3 regions of the Arthrobacter sp. C152 genome follow, and region 3 is predicted to be linked to each of the others. Evidence: riboswitches for the same ligand, from Rfam matches in the RefSeq annotation. Region 3 holds a riboswitch; each other region holds the start of a gene.
The links. A riboswitch is a leader RNA that binds a small molecule or an ion and turns the genes downstream of it on or off. The one in region 3 is predicted to bind cyclic di-AMP.
Positions count from the first base shown of each region.

Region 1: it holds a riboswitch for cyclic di-AMP, as region 3 does, so the genes downstream of both, ACYSM9_RS17715 (aggregation-promoting factor C-terminal-like domain-containing protein) here and ACYSM9_RS18165 (M23 family metallopeptidase) in region 3, are expected to answer to the same signal.
Region 2: it holds a riboswitch for cyclic di-AMP, as region 3 does, so the genes downstream of both, ACYSM9_RS08075 (C40 family peptidase) here and ACYSM9_RS18165 (M23 family metallopeptidase) in region 3, are expected to answer to the same signal.

Region 1 is NZ_JBTZSU010000033.1:17,295-23,527, forward strand. It holds gene ACYSM9_RS17705 (ArnT family glycosyltransferase) at 1-1,690, shown strand, start outside; gene ACYSM9_RS17710 (ArnT family glycosyltransferase) at 1,697-3,706, shown strand; cyclic di-AMP (ydaO/yuaA leader) riboswitch at 3,888-4,047, shown strand; gene ACYSM9_RS17715 (aggregation-promoting factor C-terminal-like domain-containing protein) at 4,053-4,751, shown strand; gene ACYSM9_RS17720 (glyoxalase superfamily protein) at 4,820-5,206, opposite strand; gene upp (uracil phosphoribosyltransferase) at 5,247-5,882, opposite strand; gene ACYSM9_RS17730 (phosphatase PAP2 family protein) at 5,895-6,233, opposite strand, start outside.
Region 2 is NZ_JBTZSU010000008.1:53,097-59,329, reverse strand. It holds gene ACYSM9_RS08100 (glucose 1-dehydrogenase) at 1-874, shown strand, start outside; gene ACYSM9_RS08095 (DUF1810 domain-containing protein) at 883-1,329, opposite strand; gene ACYSM9_RS08090 (DNA alkylation repair protein) at 1,349-1,879, opposite strand; gene ACYSM9_RS08085 (TraR/DksA family transcriptional regulator) at 1,876-2,235, opposite strand; gene ACYSM9_RS08080 (aggregation-promoting factor C-terminal-like domain-containing protein) at 2,256-3,572, opposite strand; cyclic di-AMP (ydaO/yuaA leader) riboswitch at 3,794-3,984, shown strand; gene ACYSM9_RS08075 (C40 family peptidase) at 3,988-4,827, shown strand; gene ACYSM9_RS08070 (protein adenylyltransferase SelO) at 4,885-6,233, opposite strand, start outside.
Region 3 is NZ_JBTZSU010000035.1:16,012-22,244, reverse strand. It holds gene ACYSM9_RS18185 (cold-shock protein) at 1-63, shown strand, start outside; gene ACYSM9_RS18180 (DUF3027 domain-containing protein) at 70-651, shown strand; gene serC (phosphoserine transaminase) at 717-1,847, opposite strand; gene ACYSM9_RS18170 (metal-dependent transcriptional regulator) at 2,117-2,812, shown strand; cyclic di-AMP (ydaO/yuaA leader) riboswitch at 2,948-3,160, shown strand; gene ACYSM9_RS18165 (M23 family metallopeptidase) at 3,171-3,986, shown strand; cyclic di-AMP (ydaO/yuaA leader) riboswitch at 4,130-4,306, shown strand; gene ACYSM9_RS18160 (C40 family peptidase) at 4,377-5,042, shown strand; gene ACYSM9_RS18155 (NlpC/P60 family protein) at 5,204-5,956, shown strand; gene ACYSM9_RS18150 (HNH endonuclease) at 6,225-6,233, shown strand, end outside.

The DNA.
Region 1 (6,233 bases), on a different contig from region 3:
AGGCCTGCTGGCCGGTGGCGCGCTGGCGCTGACGCCCGTGGCGGCGCTGATGTTCAAGTTCAACAACCCGGATGCCCTGCTCACTCTGTGCCTGGTGCTCGCGGCATACTTCACCACCCGGGCCATTGAGCGGGCGGGCTGGAAGTGGCTGGTCGCAGCCGGTGCAGTGATCGGCCTGGCATTCCTGACCAAGATGCTGCAGGGCTTCCTGGTTGTTCCGGCACTGGGGCTCGCCTACCTTTGGGCGGCTCCCACCACGCTGTGGCGCCGGCTGGTGCACCTGCTGGGCGCCCTCGGCGGAATCGTTGTGGTGGCCGGCAGCTATGTGGCGCTGTTCCAGCTGACGCCGGCCTCGGCGCGGCCCTACATGGCCGGGTCCACCACCAACAGCTTCCTGGAACTCACGTTTGGCTACAACGGCCTGGCCCGCATCACGGGGTCCGGCGAAGGCATGCCCGGCGGCGGAGGTGCGGGCGCCCCGGGAGGCGCAGGAGGTGGCTTCGGTGGCGGCAACGCAGGCTTCGGCGGGGCCGCCGGCCTCCTGCGGATGTTCGGAACCAGCTTCGGCGGGGAGGTGTCCTGGCTGCTGCCTGCCGCGCTGATCCTGCTGGCGGCAGGGCTGTGGTTCACCCGCCGGGAAGTCCGCACGTCCCTGGGCCGGGCATCCCTGATCCTGTGGGGCGGCTGGCTCCTGGTCACGGCCGGCGTCTTCAGCTTCATGAGCGGCATCGTCCATCCCTACTACTCCGTGGCGCTCGCCCCGGCGATCGCGGCCCTGGTGGGCATCGGCGCCGTTGAACTGTGGCGCGGCCGCGCGTCCTGGCCGGCCCGGATCGTGCTGGCCATCGTCGTGGCCGCCACCGCTGCTTGGTCGGCGGTGCTGCTGGGCCGGGACCCGTCGTGGCTTCCATGGCTGGGCACCACCGTCATCGTCCTCGGGGTGCTGGCTGCGGGTGCGATCCTGCTCCGCGTCGACGGCATCGGAACAGGTACGGGAACGGCCGTGGGCACAGCCGGCCGGTTCCGCCGCGCAGGGGCTGCCGCCGTCGTCGCGGTGTCGCTGCTGGCCGGGGGCCTGGGTACGGCTGCCTGGACGCTGGCAACTGCCGCCACGGCGCACTCCGGTTCCATCCCGACGTCGGGCCCTGCCGGCTCCGCGGCCCCGGCGCGGGGCGGCATCGGCGACCGGGCAGGATTCGGCGCCGCGGACCGGCCGGCACGCGACGCAGGCATCGACGCAGGCACAGAGGCAGGCACCGCGGATCCTGGCGCCTTTGGCCCGGGGCTCGACGCCGGTGTGCCCGGCGCCCAGGGGAACGGTTCGGGCGGTCCCGGCGGACCCGGCGAAGGAACGGCGGACGCCGCGCTGACCGCACTGCTGTCCGGCACCACCACGAAGTGGTCCGCGATCGTCTCCGGCGCGTCGCAGGCGGCAAGCCTTGAACTGGCGTCCAACACCAGCGTGATTGCCCTGGGCGGCTGGAACGGCGGGGACCCCTACCCCACGCTCGCCCAGTTCCAGGACATGGTGTCCAGGGGCGAGATCAGTTACTTCATCGAAGGCGGCGCCGGCGGGATGGGCGGCGGCATGGGCGGCCGCGGCGGCAACTCGGAGGTCGCGGCGTGGGTCCAGGCCACCTTCCAGGCGCAGACGGTAGGCAACGCCACCGTCTACACGCTGACCAAGTAGGACGCCATGGCCAGCAGCCACTACACCCGGACGGCACCGGCGCGGTCCCCCCGGGTAAATTCCCCCGGCGTAGACTTCCCCGGCGTGCAGGCACCTGGCGCGGCCGGCGGCACCTTCCGAGCACCGGCCTCCCGCCGCGCCCGACTGGAGCTGGCCGTCCTGCTGGTGGCCACGGCGTTGCTGTACCTGTGGAACCTGGGCGCATCCGGCTGGGCCAACGCTTTCTACTCGGCAGCGGCCCAGGCGGGCTCGCAGGACTGGACGGCCTGGTTCTTCGGTTCCTCCGATGCCGCCAATTCGATCACGGTGGACAAGCCGCCGGCGTCCCTGTGGATCATGGGCCTGTCCGTGCGCGTCTTCGGCCTGAGCCCGTGGAGCATCCTGGTGCCCGAGGCCTTGATGGGCGTGGGCACTGCGTGGCTGCTGTACCTGGCGGTGCGGCGGGCCGCGGCGCCGGCCACCGGTGATGACCGGCTGGCGCACCGGGCAGGGCTGCTGGCCGCGGCGGTCCTTGCCCTTACCCCGGTGGCTACGCTGATGTTCCGGTTCAACAACCCGGATGCCCTGCTGGTACTGCTGATGACCGCTGCCGGATACGCCACGCTGCGGGCCATCCAGCAGGACGGGCTGCGGTGGCTGCTGCTCGCCGGGGTCCTCCTGGGGTTCGGGTTCCTGACAAAGCAGCTGCAGGTGCTGCTGGTGGTCCCCGGATTCGCCGTGGCGTATGCAGTTGCGGGGCCGGGCAGGATCCGCCGGCGGCTGGCCCGGCTGGCTGCCGCCGGACTGGCGATGCTCCTCTCCGCCGGCTGGTGGCTTGCCGCGGTGGAGCTGACCCCTGCGGGTATGCGGCCCTACATTGGCGGTTCCCAGGACAACTCCATCCTGGAACTCACGCTCGGCTACAACGGGCTGGGACGGCTCACCGGCGAGGAGACGGGCAGCGTCGGCGGCGGCAACGGATGGGGCGTGCCAGGCCTGTTCCGGATGTTCAACAGCGATTTCGGCGGCCAGGTGGCCTGGCTCCTGCCGTCCGCCCTGATCCTTGCCGCGGGCCTGCTTTGGGTAGGCCGCCGCGCGCCCCGGAACGACGGGGTTCGCGCCTCCGTGCTGATCTGGGGCTCCTGGGTGCTGGTCACCGGACTGGTCTTCAGCTTCATGGCCGGGATCATCCACCCCTACTATGCCGTGGCGCTGGCTCCGGGGATCGCTGCGCTGGCGGGCCTGGGCGGCGTTCTGCTGTGGCAGCACAGGCAGCAGGCCGCGGCCGGGGCGCTGCTCGCGGCGGCAGTGGCGGCGGCGGCCTTGATGGGCTTCTACCTGCTCGGGACCACCTCCGCGTACGGGCCGTGGCTGCGCTGGCTTGTGCTGGCCGGCGGCCTGGCAGCGGCGGCGGGCACAGGGCTGGCCAGGTTCCTGCGCATGCGTTCAATCCAGCGGACGACGGCGGCGCTCGCCATAGCAGCGTCACTCGCCGGCCCCCTGGCGTACTCCCTCACCACCGCGGCGACGGCACACAGCGGAGCCATCGTCAGTGCCGGGCCGGCGTCGGGCTTCGGTGCCGGCAGGACGGGACAAGGCGCCGGCGCCCGTAGCCCGGGCCCGGGAGCGGCACCTTCTGGCGGAACCGGATTGGCGGGTGGCCGGCCGGGAAGCGGCATGGGCGGCCTCCTCGGCGCCCCCACGCCGTCGTCCGAACTGGTGGCCGCGCTCAAGGACGGCGCGTCCCGCTACACCTGGGCGGCCGCCGTGATCGGATCCAACAACGCGGCAGGCTACCAACTGGCAACTGGGCTGCCGGTCATGGCCGTGGGCGGCTTCAACGGCACGGACCCCTCGCCGACCCTGGCGCAGTTCCAGCAACTCGCCGCGGAAGGAAAGATCCACTACTTCGTCGCCGGCGGCGCCATGCGCTCCACCAGCGGATCCGCCGCTCCCGAGCAGATCGCCCAATGGGTGGCAGCGAACTTCACCCCGCAGGCAATCGGCGGCGCCACGGTGTACGTCCTGGCTGGATAACGAAGGGGGAAGACGCACTCGGCCGCAGCCGCCAAAATTGGGGGCGGCTGCGGCTGAACGCACAAGGCGACGCGCACGCCGTCGTGACTTCCGTTACCTAAATGTGACTTAAGCGGGCGATTCCTGTACCGTCGATTAGGTGCGGCCCGCGTTCGGACCGCAATCCCGGGTTGACGCCAAGCTCTGCCGCTTCCCGGATTCCGCTTGAGCAACGGCAGAGGCGGGGGACCCACCGTCCCGGGCAATGACTGCCCTTGGGGTTAAGCAGCACGTGATCATTCCGTGCTGCCGGATGCCCTCATCCGAACCCGACAGCTAACTCCGCAGGTGTGAGAGGCGATCAACCATGTCCAAAAACACGGCAGAACCCTGCCTGCAGTCCAAGGCAAAACACCGGGCCAAACCCCAGGCGGCCAAAAAGAGCACCCTCGGCCGGCGGGCCGCCATCCTCGCGGCATCCTGTGCCGTGCTGGTCGGCGTTGGCGCCGCAGGCCAGGCCACCAACAGCATGGCCCCGGTCTCGGCCACCGGGTCCCACTCTTCCACAGCAGCTTCCGACGCCCAACTGAGCATCGAGAAAAGCGAAATCCGTTCCAACCCTGCCGCGACACCCAGCCCGGCGCCGATCAACGTGGCACCCCAGGCGGCCGAACCGGCCCCTGCCCCGTCCACTCCCCCAGCCCAGGCTGCACCCGCTCCGGCCCCCGCACCCGAGCCGGCTCCCGCCGTCGCGGTCAACGATCCTGCAGGCGCCCAGGCCTACGCCGACAGCCAGCTGGCCTCCTTCGGCTGGAGCGCCGACCAGATGCAGTGCCTGAAGACCCTGTGGACCAAGGAATCGGACTGGACCACCACGGCCACCAACGCCAGCAGCGGGGCCTACGGCATCGTGCAGTCGCTGCCGGCCGAAAAAATGGCAAGCTTTGGAGCGGACTACCTCACCAATTACCGCACCCAGATCAACTGGGGCCTGGACTACATCAAGAAGAGCTACCAGTCCCCCTGCGGCGCCCTGAACTTCCACCTGGCCCACAACTGGTACTAGGAGGCCGGCACCACGCCCGCACCATCAGCAGCCCGCACCCCAAGGTGCGGGCTGCCGCGGTTTAAGTCCTAACCAGCCTGCCCGGCGTTCCGGTAGGGGATGTACTGCACGGCCCACTTGTTGCCGTCCGGATCGGCGAAGTACACGAAGTGGCCCCAGGGCTGGACGTCGATGTCGCTGACCTCCACCCCGTTGTTCTTCAGGAACTCGTGCGCCGCATGGATGTCGTCCACCACCAGCTGCAGGTTGGATCCGGTTCCGGGCGGCGCGTCGGACAGCCCCTCGCCGATGCAGATTGAACAGGCGGAGCCGCGGGGCGTCAGCTGGACGAAGCGGATGGCGTCGGAGGGCCGCTCGTCAAAATCCGGGTTGAAACCCACTTTGTTGACGTAGAAATCCTTGGCGCGGTCCACGTCGGACACGGGGACAAAGACGAGTTCGAGTTTCCAGTCCATCCGCACAGGCTAGCGGCGTGGCCCGGTTTGGGAAAGGGGGTTACCCGGCGATGCCGTAAAGGCGGTCGCCGGCGTCGCCGAGGCCGGGAACGATGTACGACTTGTCGTTGAGCTTCTCATCGATGGACGCCAGGACAATGTGCACGTTGGCCCCGGACAGCTCCTCCTCCAGCCTGGCCAGGCCTTCGGGTGCGGCGAGCAGGCAGATGCAGGTGACGTCGGAGGCGCCGCGCTTGAACAGGAACTTGATGGCCTCGCGGAGGGTGCCGCCGGTGGCAAGCATCGGGTCCAGGACGAAGACCTGGCGGCCGGTCAGGTCCTCGGGAAGCCGCTCCGCGTAGGTGATGATGTCCAGCGTTTCCTCGTCCCGGGCCATGCCCAGGAAGCCCACCTCGGCGGTGGGAACCAGTTTGGTCATGCCCTCGAGCATGCCCAGGCCGGCACGCAGGATGGGGACCACCAGGGGCGTGGGCTTGGTGAAGGCCGTGCCGACGGTGGTGCTGACGGGCGTCTGGATGGTGACGGGCTCGGTGCGGACCTCGCGGGTGGCCTCATAGGCCAGCAGGGTGACCAGCTCTTCCGTCAACTGGCGGAAGACCGGGGACGGGGTGTTCTTGTCCCGCAGGACGGTGAGCTTGTGGGCAACCAGCGGGTGGTCAACAACGAGAGTGCGCATCCCCCAAAACTATCACCCGCCAGAACCCTTCCCCGGGCCGGACGGACCGCCGTCGTGCAGCTCCTGGGCGACGACGTCGCGGACCACGGGACGGTCGAACGACGGTGCGGCACCCGCGTGCTCCCGCCGCCGGACCAGGTGGAAGAGCCGGTGTGCCAGGATGACAATGGACACCCAGGCCAGTCCCAGGATCCAGCCGGCCATGACGTCCGTCAGCCAGTGGTGGCCCAGGAAGACCCTGCTCAGGCCCATGGCGATGATGAAGAGGGTGCCGGCAGTGATCGCCGTGACGCGGGTCCACATCACGTTGAACTGCAGGCAGATGAGGTAGACGATCAGGCTGATGACCAC
Region 2 (6,233 bases), on a different contig from region 3:
CCGCAACCCCGTGACTGCCTACGAAAAGATTTCCCCGCCCGAGCAGCACCAGTCCGAGCCAGGGCTTGACGCCGACCTGGAACCAAAGGCCGACCTGGGCGAGGAAACGTACCGCGGCACCGGCCGGCTGGAAGGCCGACGCGCCATCGTCACGGGCGCCGACTCCGGAATCGGGGCCGCGACGGCGATCGCCTTCGCCCGCGAGGGCTCCGACGTCGTCCTGTCGTACCTGCCGCAGGAAGAGGAAGACGCGTCCCGGATCGCCGGGATCATCGAGGCCGCCGGCCGCAAAGCGGTGAAGGTGCCCGGCGACCTCAAGGATGCGGCAGCGTGCCGGGACCTGGTGGACACGGCCGTGGCCGTCCTGGGCGGCGTGGACATCCTGGTCAACAACGCCGGGAAGCAGGTGGCTCAAAAGGACCTCGAGGACATCACCGACGAACAGTTCGACCACACGCTCAAGACCAACGTCTACGCCATGTTCTGGCTGACCAAGGCTGCCGTACCGCACATGCCGGCGGGCTCCACGATCATCAACACCACCTCGATCCAGGCCTACAACCCGTCACCCACGCTTGTGGACTACGCCACCACCAAGGCCAGCATCAACAACTTCACCAAGGGCCTGGCCCAGCAGCTGGCACCGAAGGGGATCCGGGTCAATGCGGTGGCGCCGGGCCCCATCTGGACCCCGCTGCAAGTCAGCAGCGGCCAGCCCAAGGAGGAGCTGCCGGAGTTCGGCCAGTCCACTCCCCTGGGCCGGGCCGGGCAGCCCGCCGAACTCGCTCCTGCCTACGTCTTCCTGGCATCGCCGGAATCCAGCTTCGTGGTGGGCGAGACGCTGAACGTCAACGGCGGCAGCCCCACCCCGTAAACGGCTGCCTACCCGGCCGGTTCCTGCTCGGCAAGCAGGGCGTCGGTGGCTTCATCCGGCTGGCCGTCGAAGAACTGGGCCAGGACCGTCTTGAACACTGTTTCTCCGGGCGCCGCCCGGAGAAACAGTGTCATGCACGAACGCAGTTTCTGCGCGTCAATGCCGCCCAGGATGTCCGCCGCGGACCGGTCGGCGTGGTTGGTGAGGGCCTGTGCGCATTCGAGCAGCCGGGGGCCGAGGACGTCGTGGTCCAGGTAGGCGCGGGCTTCGGCCAGGGACGAAATAGCGTAGGTGCGCGACGTGGCGCTGCGCCCCAGGCCGGCGATCTGCGGAAAGATGAACCACATCCAGTGTCCGGTCTTGTTGCCGACCCGCAGCTCTTCCAGGGCCTGCCCATAGGTTTCCCCGCTGTTCTGGGCGCTGACGAAGCGGTCAAGGTCAAACGGCTCATTCATTGGATCCTCCACGCAGGTTTCAAAGGGTCGGCTCCCTGGCAAGGGCGTCCGCCGCGGCCTGCAGCTGCGGCTCCGGGTCCTCCCGCCATCTCGACAGGATAACGTCGGCGCGCTGCCGTTCGCGCCCACCCAGCCCCGCCAGCAGGGGAACCAGGACGTCCGCGAGCAGCGGCGCCACCAGTTCCTGCGCCCGTACCGAGCGGAGGAACCCCTCAAGGCGGGTCAGGTCCGAATGCCGGAGCAGGCGGACGCTGGACTGCAGCAGCACCACGGCGGCCAGGCGGCGTTCAAAGACGGGCCGGGCGCCGGGTTTCGGCTGGGCCCAGAGGGCTGAGGCAAGCATGACCAGGGTGTCGTGGTCCAGGTCCTTGAATTTGCGCAGGGCGTCGCGCACTGTTCCCCGGACCGCCCCCACGGACGAGCCGTAGGAGGCGAGGGTGCCGCCCAGCCGGTTGCCGACGTCGTCCGCCCGGTACCAGGTGCCCTCATTCCGAAGCGTCCGGTCGATGAACTCCGCCGCCGCAGCCACGGTGTCCGCGGCGCCGGTCACCGTCCGCGCCCCGCCGCGGCGTGCCGGATGCAGAACGGGGTCCACGGCCGCGCCTCCAGCCGGCCTTCGGCGATGGGGTCCCCGCATACCGCGCACACGCCGTAGGTGCCGGCGTCGATCCTTGCCAGAGCCGCCTCCACCTGGTCCAGCCCTGCCGTGCTCTGCTTCAGGAGGGCCGACGCCTGGGAGAGTTCGAAGGCGATCGTGGCGCCCTCGGGGTCGTGCTCGTCGTCAACATTCGAGTCCTGCCGCGCCGAATTCGCCGCCGCGATGTCGGCCCGGAGAGCCGGCAGCAAAGCCGACCTCCGTTCCCGCTCCTGCTCCAGGAGCACCCGGAAGCGTTCAACGTCTGGCATAGGGAAAGCCTAGCGCCACATCAGTACCAGTTCAGGGCGACGGAGTGGCTCCAGGCACCGCAGGGGGTCGCGTAGCGGTCGCGGATGTAGCCCAGTCCCCAGTCGACCTGCGTCCGGTAGCTGGTCAGCCAGTCACTGCCGGCGCTTGCATACTTGCCCGGCGGCAGCGCCTGCGCGATGCCGTAGGCACCCGAGTAGGGGTTCGTGGCAGTGGTCAGCCAGCCGGATTCCTTTGTCCAGAGCTGCGCCAGGCACTGGAACTGTTCCTGGCCCCAGCCGTACGCGCCCAGGCGCCCGGAGGCATAGTTCTTCGCGCCGGCCGGATCATTGACAGCGCTGCCGGGAAGGGAAGGTACGACGACGGGCGGCGGGCTTGGCACCGCCGCCACCGGAGGTGCGTCCGGCACAGATGGGTCCGGTACGGGGTTGGCGGGACTTCCAGGGGGTGCCGGAGCGGGGGCGGCAGCCGGGGGTGCCTTCGGCTGCCGGGCTGCCGCGGCGGCGGCCTCTTCGGCCTGCCGGCGGGCCTGCTCTTCCGCGGCGGCATGCTTGGCCGCCTGCGCCGCCTCATAGGCAGCCAGCGCGGCCTGGCCCTGGCGGTACTGTCCCTCGATGGCCGCGGTGGTCCCTTTCAGGCTGGCAAGCTGTGCGGTCAGTTCATCGCCGTGCTGCTTTTCCTCCGCAACCTGCCGGGCCAGGGCTTCCTGGGCCGAACGGGCGGCCTCCAGCTTTGCCTTCGCCTCGCCGGCCAGGCGCTCCCGCTCGGCTTTGGCGGCCGTTTCCTGGTCAGCGAGGGAGGCAGCCACCTTGCCGGCAGCCGCGGCCTTGGCCACCAGCGCCGCGGTCTTGTCCCCTGCCAGCTGGACCAGGTTAAAGCCCTGGGCCGTGTTGGCCTCAAGGGCGTCCAGTGCCACGAAAAATCCGGCGTTGGTCCCGCCGGTCTTGTACGACTGCACCGCGAGGGCGCCAAGGGCCTTCCTGTGGCTTGCCAGTTGGCCGTTGGCCCGGGCGGCCTCGGCGGACAGGGTCTGCACCCGCGCGGTTGCCGCTTCGAGGGCTGCCTGCGCCGACGCGTAGCCGGCTGCTGAGCTGACGGCGGTGGCACCCGCAGCCTCGGACTCGGCCTGCAGGCCGGCGAGGAGGCCGTTGATCCTGCTGATTTCCCCGGCTTTGGCAGTTTCGGAGGACTGCGCCTTCTGCACATCGTCCCAGGATGGGTACCCGGCAGGTGGCGTGGGGTCGTCCGCGGAGGCAGGCAACAGTGCGGCCGCGGCCAGTGTAATGGCCAGCAGGCCTCCCAGCACGGGGGCCTTGATCCCGGTCACGATCAGGGGCATAGTCCCGAAGCTTACCGGCAGCCGTGCCGGCCACGAAGGATTTGCGCCGCAATACCGTTACCTCGCGCCATGCGGGGCGCCCTGCAGCGTCCGCAAAACCGCCACAAGACTTTTGCTGAATTCGAGAGGAAGGCCTCGCATGTTATCTAAATGTGACAATTGGCGGGAGCGCGGGTTATGGTCGAATGGTGTCCCTCCCAGACGGGACATTCCCATCAGCTTGCCGAGCCCTGCCGCTGACCCGGGATTCGATCGTTTCCAGCTGGCAGGGACGGGGGAACCACATTTCCACGGCCTTACGAGGCCTTGGGGTTAAGTCGACAGCGCCTTCCGTCCATCGCGGGGTGCTTTCGGCCGGGCATCTCCAGCCCGAACCCGACAGCTCACCCCGCAGGCATGGGAGAGGCGATCAACCGTGTCAAAAATTTCCAATGCTGCCCGTCACCGCGCGACCCCGGCCCGCTCGATTGTGCTCGAAGGCCTGGCCGTGACAGCCAAGTCCCAGGCGCGCTCGCTGGGCCGTCCGGCGCTCGCAGTGGCAGCCGCGTCCGGCATTGCGTTCGGGGTCGGCGCCCCGGCCCACGCCGGTGTCACCGCCCCGGACACCACCGAACAGACTAGAGTCCAGGCCACTGCCGCCCCCGCCGCCGAAGTGGCCGCGCCGGCAGCGGCGGCCGCCACTGTACACACCGTGGCGTCCGGCGACACCTTGGGCGCTATCGCGTCAGCCTACGGCGTCAGCCTGAACGATGTGCTGTCCGCCAATGGCCTGGGACTGTCCTCGATCATCTACCCGGGCGACCAGATCCAGATCCCGGGTGCAGGATACGCTGCCCCGGCACCCGCCCAGGCGCCCGCTCCGGCACCCACCGCCGCAGCCGCTTCGACTCCAGTGAACACCGGGATGAACATGTCCTACGCCTCGGCCACCCCGGCCTCCACCGGAACCGGCACCGGTGCAGCCATCCTCGCCTCGGCCTACAGCCAGCTGGGCGTCCAGCAGGACTGCACCGCCATGGTGGAGAAGGCCCTGCGCTCGGTGGGCAAGTCGGTGGGTGACCTGGCCCCCACCCAGTTCTTCCAGTACGGCACCGTGGTGGGCAGCCCGGCTCCCGGTGACCTGATCATCACCTCCGGCCACGTCGGCGTGTACGCCGGTGACGGCCAGGTGGTCAGCGGCGGCGTCAACGGATACACCACCGAGGTGCACTCCATCAGCTGGCTCGGCGGCTACTCCGCCGTCCGCGTAGCCTAACCACCGCGCGCAGAAGAAGGGCGGCGGCCGGGATTTCTGGCCGCCGCCCTTCTGCGTTCAGGTCCCGCAGAAGGTCATGTAACTCCCGAAGTCCTTGGGCGCTCCCTCGGCGTAGCGTTCCAGCCCCGCCCGTTGCGTAAAGGGTTTGGTGACCGCTTCCAGCAGCCGGCGCAGGGGGTCCAGGTCTCCCCCCGTGCCGGCCGCAAGCGCCTCCTCCACCAGGTGGTTGCGCGGGATGTAGGCGGGATTCACGCGGTCCATCAGGTCCGGGTCGGGGCCCAGGGCCTGCCACTGCCCCGCCCAGGAATCGAAGGCCGCCAGGTCCAGCACCATGCCGCGGACCGGACGGAGGTCCCCGCGGGCCGCCTTGCCGAGGTTCCGGAAGAACAGCGTGTAATCCACCGGGCCGTCCTTCAGGATGGCGACCGCCCCGTCCACGACGTCCGATGCCGCCTCGCTGCCGGCACCGGCCGCGTCCGCCGGCAGGCCCAGCTTTTCTTTCATTCCGCCGGACCAGGCCGCACTGTACTCAGCGCGGAAGGTGCCGAGCGCCTCGACCGCGGGCGCGACGGCTTTCTCCTGGTCCTCGTCGATCAGCGGCAGCATGGCCTCGGCCAGCCGGGCAAGGTTCCATTCGGCGAGGACCGGCTGGTTGGCGTACGCGTAGCGGCCGCTGGTGTCAATGGAGCTGTAGACGGCGCCGGGATTGAACGCATCCATGAATGCGCAGGGGCCGTAGTCGATCGTTTCACCGGAAATGGTCATGTTGTCCGTGTTCATCACCCCATGCACGAACCCCACCAGCATCCAGCGTGCCACCAGGGCGGCCTGGGCGGAGACCACCGAGCGGAAGAGGCCAAGGTACGGGTTTTCGGCCGCGGCGACCCCGGGGTAGTGCCGGCTGATGGCGTGGTCGGCGAGCCGCCGCAGCAGGTCGATGTTTTCCGTGGCGCGGGCATACTGGAAGCTGCCGACGCGCAGGTGGCTGCCGGCCACCCGCGCCAGCACGGCACCGGGCAGCATCCCCTCGCGCCGCACCTGCCGCCCGGTGGCCACCACGGCGAGGGAGCGAGTGGTGGGAATCCCCAGGGCATGCATGGCCTCGCTGACAAGGTACTCCCGCAGCATGGGCCCGACGACGGCCCGGCCGTCCCCTGCGCGGGCGAAAGGCGTGCGTCCGGAGCCTTTGAGGTGGACGTCCCTGATGCGTCCGTCCCCGTCCGTGACCTCGCCCAGGAGCAGGGCGCGGCCGTCACCCAGGAGGGGCGAATAGCCGCCGAACTGGTGGCCGGCGTAGGCCTGCGCCACCGGCGTGGCACCCTCCGGAACGTGGTTACCCACCAGGAGCCGCACGCCTTCAGGACTGCGGAGGTATCCGGAGTCGAGGCCAAGATCCGCGGCCAGCG
Region 3 (6,233 bases):
GGGAACAAGGGCAAGGCAATCGCGGCCGCACTGCGCAAGGTTGCCGACGAGCTGGACGTTTAGCCGCCTATGAACCCCGAAGCTGATCTGCCGGGCGCACCCGTGCAGGGCCAGGCTGCCAAGGCACCGGCCAAGGCTGCCGCCAAGCGCAAGGCCGGTGTGCCTGTCTGGCGTACCGGAAAGCCTGATGCCTTCCTGGCCGCCGCCGTGGACGCCGCCCGGACCGCGATAGAGGGCATCACCCCCGCCGCCACCATCGGCCCGCACCTGGCAGCCAAGAGCGAAGGCGACCGCCTGGTGACGCACCTGTTCGAGTCGCGGCTTCCGGGATACGCGGGCTGGCAATGGTATGCCGTGTTGACCCGCAACTCCCGCTCCAAGGTGGTCACGGTCAACGAGCTGGGGCTGCTGCCCTCCGAGGACTCGATCCTGGCCCCCGAATGGGTGCCGTGGGCGGAGCGCGTCCGGCCCGAGGACGCACAGGAGCCGGAGCAGGAGCCTGAATCCGAAGCCGGCACCCCGGGGACGGTGGAGGCTTCGGAACCGGCCGCTGACGTCGCTGCCCCGGCTGCCGAAGATGCCCCGGAAACTGACAAAGACGACGACGGGCCGGCAGACGACGACGGCCCGCAGGCGGAAGCCGAGGCCTAGCCAGGCAAGACGAAACGGCGCCGTCCGGGATGACCCGGGCGGCGCCGTCGTCTATTAACGCGGGGCTACTTGCGCAGTTCGCCCACCACGAAGTCGATGCTGGACAGCAGCGCCGAGACGTCGTCCGGATCGATGGCCACGAAGGTGGCGATGCGCAGCTGGTTGCGGCCCAGCTTGCGGTACGGCTCCGTGTCCACGATGCCGTTGGCGCGCAGGACCTTGGCGACGGTGGCGGCATCAACCGAATCGTCGAAGTCGATCGTGGCGATGACGTTGGAGCGCTCATCCGGGTTGGCAACGAACGGCGTCGCAAAGTCCGATGCCTCTGCCCAGGTGTAGATGCGTCCGGCTGAATCGGCCGTGCGGGCGGCGGCGAAGTCCAGGCCGCCGTTGGAGTTCAGCCACTGCACCTGGGCATCCAGGGTCACCAGGGTGGACAGCGACGGGGTGTTGTAGGTCTGGTTCAGGCGGGAGTTGTCGATGGCGGTCTGCAGGTCCAGGAAATCCGGAATCCAGCGGCCGCTTTCCTTGATCCGCGCGGCACGCTCGATGGCGGCGGGGGAGAAGAGGCCCAGCCAGAGGCCGCCGTCGGAGGCGAAATTCTTCTGCGGGGCGAAGTAGTAGACGTCGCTCTCGCTGACGTCCACATCCAGGCCACCGGCCGCGGAGGTGGCATCCACCAGCACCAGGGCACCCTCATCCGCACCGTCCACGCGCTTCACCGGGGCGGAAACACCGGTGGATGTCTCGTTCTGCGGCCAGGCGTAGGCGTCTACACCGGCTTCGGCCTGCGCTGCGGGCCGGGTGCCGGGATCGGACTTGATGATCGAAGAAGCGTCCAGGAACGGCGCCTTGTTGGTGGCCGAAGCGAACTTGGACCCGAACTCGCCAAAGGACAGGTGCTGCGCTTTCTTCTCAACCAGGCCGAAGCTCGCGACGTCCCAGAACGCGGTGGAGCCACCCACGCCGAGGACCACTTCATAGCCGTCGGGTGCGCGGAAGAACTGGCCCAGGCCTTCGCGGACAGAGCCCACGAGGTTCTTGACCGGTGCCTGCCGGTGGGAGGTGCCAAGGATCGTCTTGGACGCTGCGGCCAGCGCATCGATCTGTTCCTGCCGGACCTTTGACGGGCCGGCCCCGAAGCGCCCATCCTTGGGCAGGAGGTCGGCGGGAATCGTGATGCTGGTTTCGCTCACAGGTACTCCAATTCGGCGGTGACTTTGCTTCGGTCGGGGGTCTGGCCCCGGCAGCTGGTGGCTGCCGGACGGCAGCACTTGGCCCTCCCCATTCTGCCTGAACAGCGGTAAGGGCGGGAGCCGGCGCCGTCATAGTCCAGCCACTGAGACGTCCGGGGCCGGCTATTCGGACAAAGTCAAAATAGGCTAAGCTTTCCTCCGGGCCACACCGCGGGAAGAGGCGATACGGTGGGACAACGCAAGGTACTGCGCTCGAGGAGCTGAGCTGGATGACGGATCTGATCGACACTACGGAGATGTACCTCCGGACCATCCTGGAACTCGAGGAAGAGAACATCGTCGCACTCCGGGCCCGCATTGCCGAGCGGCTGCGCCACTCCGGGCCCACCGTCTCCCAGACCATTGGCAGGATGGAACGCGACGGCCTCGTGGTGGTGTCCGGCGACCGGCACCTCGAGCTCACGGAAGCGGGGCGCAAGCGCGCCACCGAAGTGATGCGCAAGCATCGGCTGGCCGAGCGGCTGCTGGCCGACGTGATCGGGCTGGACTGGGCGTATGTCCACGATGAAGCCTGCCGCTGGGAACACGTGATGAGCGAACGCGTGGAACGCCGCATCTACGAACTGCTGGACCATCCCACCGAGTCGCCGTACGGAAATCCGATTCCCGGCCTCGCCGAACTCGGCGGCCGGCCTGCTCCCGGCTTTGCCGACGGCGCCATCAGCCTGCTGGAAGCCATGAAAAGCTACGGCCCCGGTTCGGGCGTGACCATCAGCCGCCTTGCGGAGCCGATCCAAGTGGAACCGGAACTTCTGGCCCAGCTGGACGAAGGCGGAATCCGCCCCGGCGCCGTCGTGGCGCTCGAGCGCGTGGGTGACTACATTTCGGTGCGCGTGCCCGGAATCGAAGGCGCGCTGGAATTGCCGCCGGAAGTTGCGGCGCACGTCTTCGTTGCCGTCAAATAGGCCTGCGCTTACCCCACGGGCGTGCAATCACGCAAAGATAACGGAATTGTTACTTAGGGTCTTAAGCCCCTATAGTTGAACCAAGCGTTGATACTTAAGCGTTACCTGATCCGGAGCCGAGCTCTGCCAGCGGATCAGGAGTACGAGTCGTTACTGGCAGAGGCGGGGGAACCACAACCGGCAGCGGGGGACTGCCTTGGGGTGAAGTCCGTCAGCAGCAAGCCTCTCCAGTGAAGGATCCTCCATGGATACCTCTCTGCGCGGAAGCTTGCTTACGGCGGACCGGGTCTTTGATCTCTCTGACCCGAATCCGACAGCTAACTCCGCAGGCTAACCCAGAGAGGAACCCCACTTGACCATGCAGACCTCCCGGGGCCGCCGCCGCGCGTCCGGTCCCGCTTCGACACCCCGGGTCGTCGAGGTTCTCGCAGCGGAGCGCCCCCGTGATTTCCACCGCGATGCGCGCCGGCGCCGTGGTCCCTTTCGGCAAGTCACCGAGTTTGCCTCCGCGAGTGGCATCGGACAGAAGGCAGGCATCGCCCTTGCCGCCAGCGGCATCGCGTTGACGGTCGCCATGCCGGCCACCAGCCCCGTCGTGGCCACCGGCCCGGCCGGCGGCACGCCTGTTGCGGCCTCCGCCGTGAGCCCCCAGATTTCCGCGGACGTTGGCGCCCAGATCGACTTCAGCCGCTCCGCCGTGGTGACCCAGGCGGATCCGGACGGGAAACTGAAGCAGCTTTTGAGTGCCCAGTCCGCCGGTTCGGTCAGCCGCGCTGCCTCGGCCGGCACCCTTGCGGCCCCCCTGGCCTCCCTCACCACCGCCTCGCCGTTTGGGTACCGCGTGAGCCCCATCACCGGCGGCTCCGGCGACTTCCACCGCGGCCAGGACTTCGTGGCGCAATGCGGGACTTCCGTCCTTGCGGCCGCCACCGGCACCGTGACCTTCGCGGGCTGGCACGAGTTCGGCGGCGGAAACCGCGTGGTGATTGATCACGGCAACGGCCTGGAGACCACCTACAACCACCTCTCCTCGTTCAATGTCAAGGTGGGCCAGACTGTGTCCCGCGGCGACGTCGTCGCCCTCAGCGGGACCACCGGCGCGTCCACCGGCTGCCATCTCCACTTCGAGGTGCAGGTCAATGGCGAAGTGGTCGACCCCATGGGCTGGCTCTGACCCGATGTTTGCGAGTGAAATGACCGTCCGCTCTCAGTTTCAGGTAACGCGCCGTGACCTGAATGTGACATTCGGTCCAAACTCCTGTAGCGTTTAACTCGCGTCAACTTTTCCGAAGTTGACGCTCTTGAGTGGATTGCCTAACTCTGCCACCGCTCAAGGTCCGTTCGCATTTCATCGTCTGGCAGGGGCGGGGGAACCAATTTTGGCCTTCACGTCGAAGGCCTTGGGGTTAAGTCGCGAGCTTCCCAGGAAGCACGTGGCCGGGTGACTCCCATCCGAATCCGACAGCTCACCTCGCAGGCATTGGGAGAGGCTACCTTCGTGTCTTCACGCCACACTTCTGCGCGCCACCGTGCGCAAACGGTTCGCACCAACCCCTTGGATGCAGTGTCCAAGGCCGTTAGTGCCAACGCCGGGACCGTGGGCCGCCAGGCTGCCGTTGTGGCAGCCGCTTCCGGCCTCATCCTGAGCATGGGACTGCCGGCCACCGCAGCGGACACGACGGCAGGCGTCTCTGCCTCCACCGAATCCGGCTCTTCGCAGACCGCCCTCGCGGTCACTGCAGCCCCCACCGCCACGGTTTCCTTCGAGCGTCCCGTGGTGAAGACCACCGCTGCCCCCAAGGCGGAAACCATCCGGACCCAGTCCACCGCGGCTGACCGCACGGCCGGCGACGAGGGCTCCACCGCAGGCAAGGCGGGGGCGGCCATCTCCGCTGCAGCCACCTCCGGCATCGCAGCCATCGCCTACACCGGCATCGGCCACTCCTACGTTTGGGGCGGCACCAGCCCCGTCACCGGCTGGGACTGCTCCGGCTTCACCCAGTGGGTCTACGCGCAGGCCGGCATCAGCATCCCCCGCACGAACGCGTGGACCGTGATGAAGCCGACCTCCACCCCCCAGCCGGGTGACCTTGTCATGCAGAACGGCGGCGCGCATGTTGGCATCTACGTCGGCAACGGCATGATGATCAGCGCCCTCAACCCCTCCCAGGGAACCTTGCTGCACGCCGTGGCAGCCACCGGCTCCTCCTCCTTCTTCACCATGAACTAGTTCTTCGGACCCCCGGGTCCAAGAACTTTTTCTTTTGCCCCCAGCTTTTCGCTCAACACCAATCCCCGTTCGGGATGCGCCGGCGTACCCCCAAGATGCCGGCGCGTCCACACCCCTCGGACATGCCACAGCGGTCCTGAGGAAAACGAAAGAGAGAACTGATGACGACTCGTGCTACCGCACGGCACCGCGCCGAGGTCACTAAGACCAATTCAATCGCTGTCATTGCCAAGGCTGTCAGCGACAACGCCGGCGGCGTGGGCCGCCAGGCCGCGGTCATCGCAGCCGCTTCCGGCCTGGTCCTGACCAGCGGTATCGCGGCCAATGCTGCCGACGCCAACGTCAAGCGCGATTCCGCCCCCGCCTCCGCGCTGGAAGTCGAAACGGCTGTGGACGCCCCGATCTCGGCCGCCTCCACCATCGCCATCAGCTACGAGAAGCCCGCCGTGACCACCACGCCGGCTCCCGTCGCCGAACCCGAGCCCCAGGTTGAGGTCCAGGAAGCAGCCCCTGCTCCGGCCGCCCCCAAGGTCACCGCCAAGACGGCCTCCACCGCCGTGGCCCCGGCTTCCCAGGCATCCGCCAGCGGCAAGGGCGCAGCCATCCTGTCTGCCGCCTACGCGCAGCTCGGTGTCATGCAGGACTGCACCATGCTGGTCACCAACTCGCTGGCCGCCGTCGGCATCCACTTCCACGACTGGCCCGCCGGCTACCTGTCCCTGGGCCGCACCGTGAGCGCAGCCGAGGCGCAGCCCGGTGACCTGATCTACTACGCCGACGGCGGCGCGGGCATGGCCCACATCGCTGTGTACGCAGGCAACGGCATGGCCGTCCACGGCGGCTACAACGGCAACCAGACTGTCGTCTTCAGCGCGAACGTCGGATCCGGGCCCGTCTTCATCCGCGTCAGCTAGCCACTCCCTGCGCCGGTCCGGCCCTAATCCGGCCGCGAGGGCGCCCAAGGACCCCCGCCTCTTGGCGGGGGTCCTTGCCTTTTAATTGCTGCCGTTCCGCAGGGGTCCCCGCCGGGCGCGGCCGGGCACTCCCGGCCCCGGCTGTGGCGCCGATTACCTGATATCGCATTTCTCTGTTTACTCTTGTGGTGTCGATCCATAGCCCGGACATGCCGAGGGCAGCCGGCCCTCGTGCCCCTGACGGGTGCGGCCGTGAAGAGGTAAGTGCATGCGCACT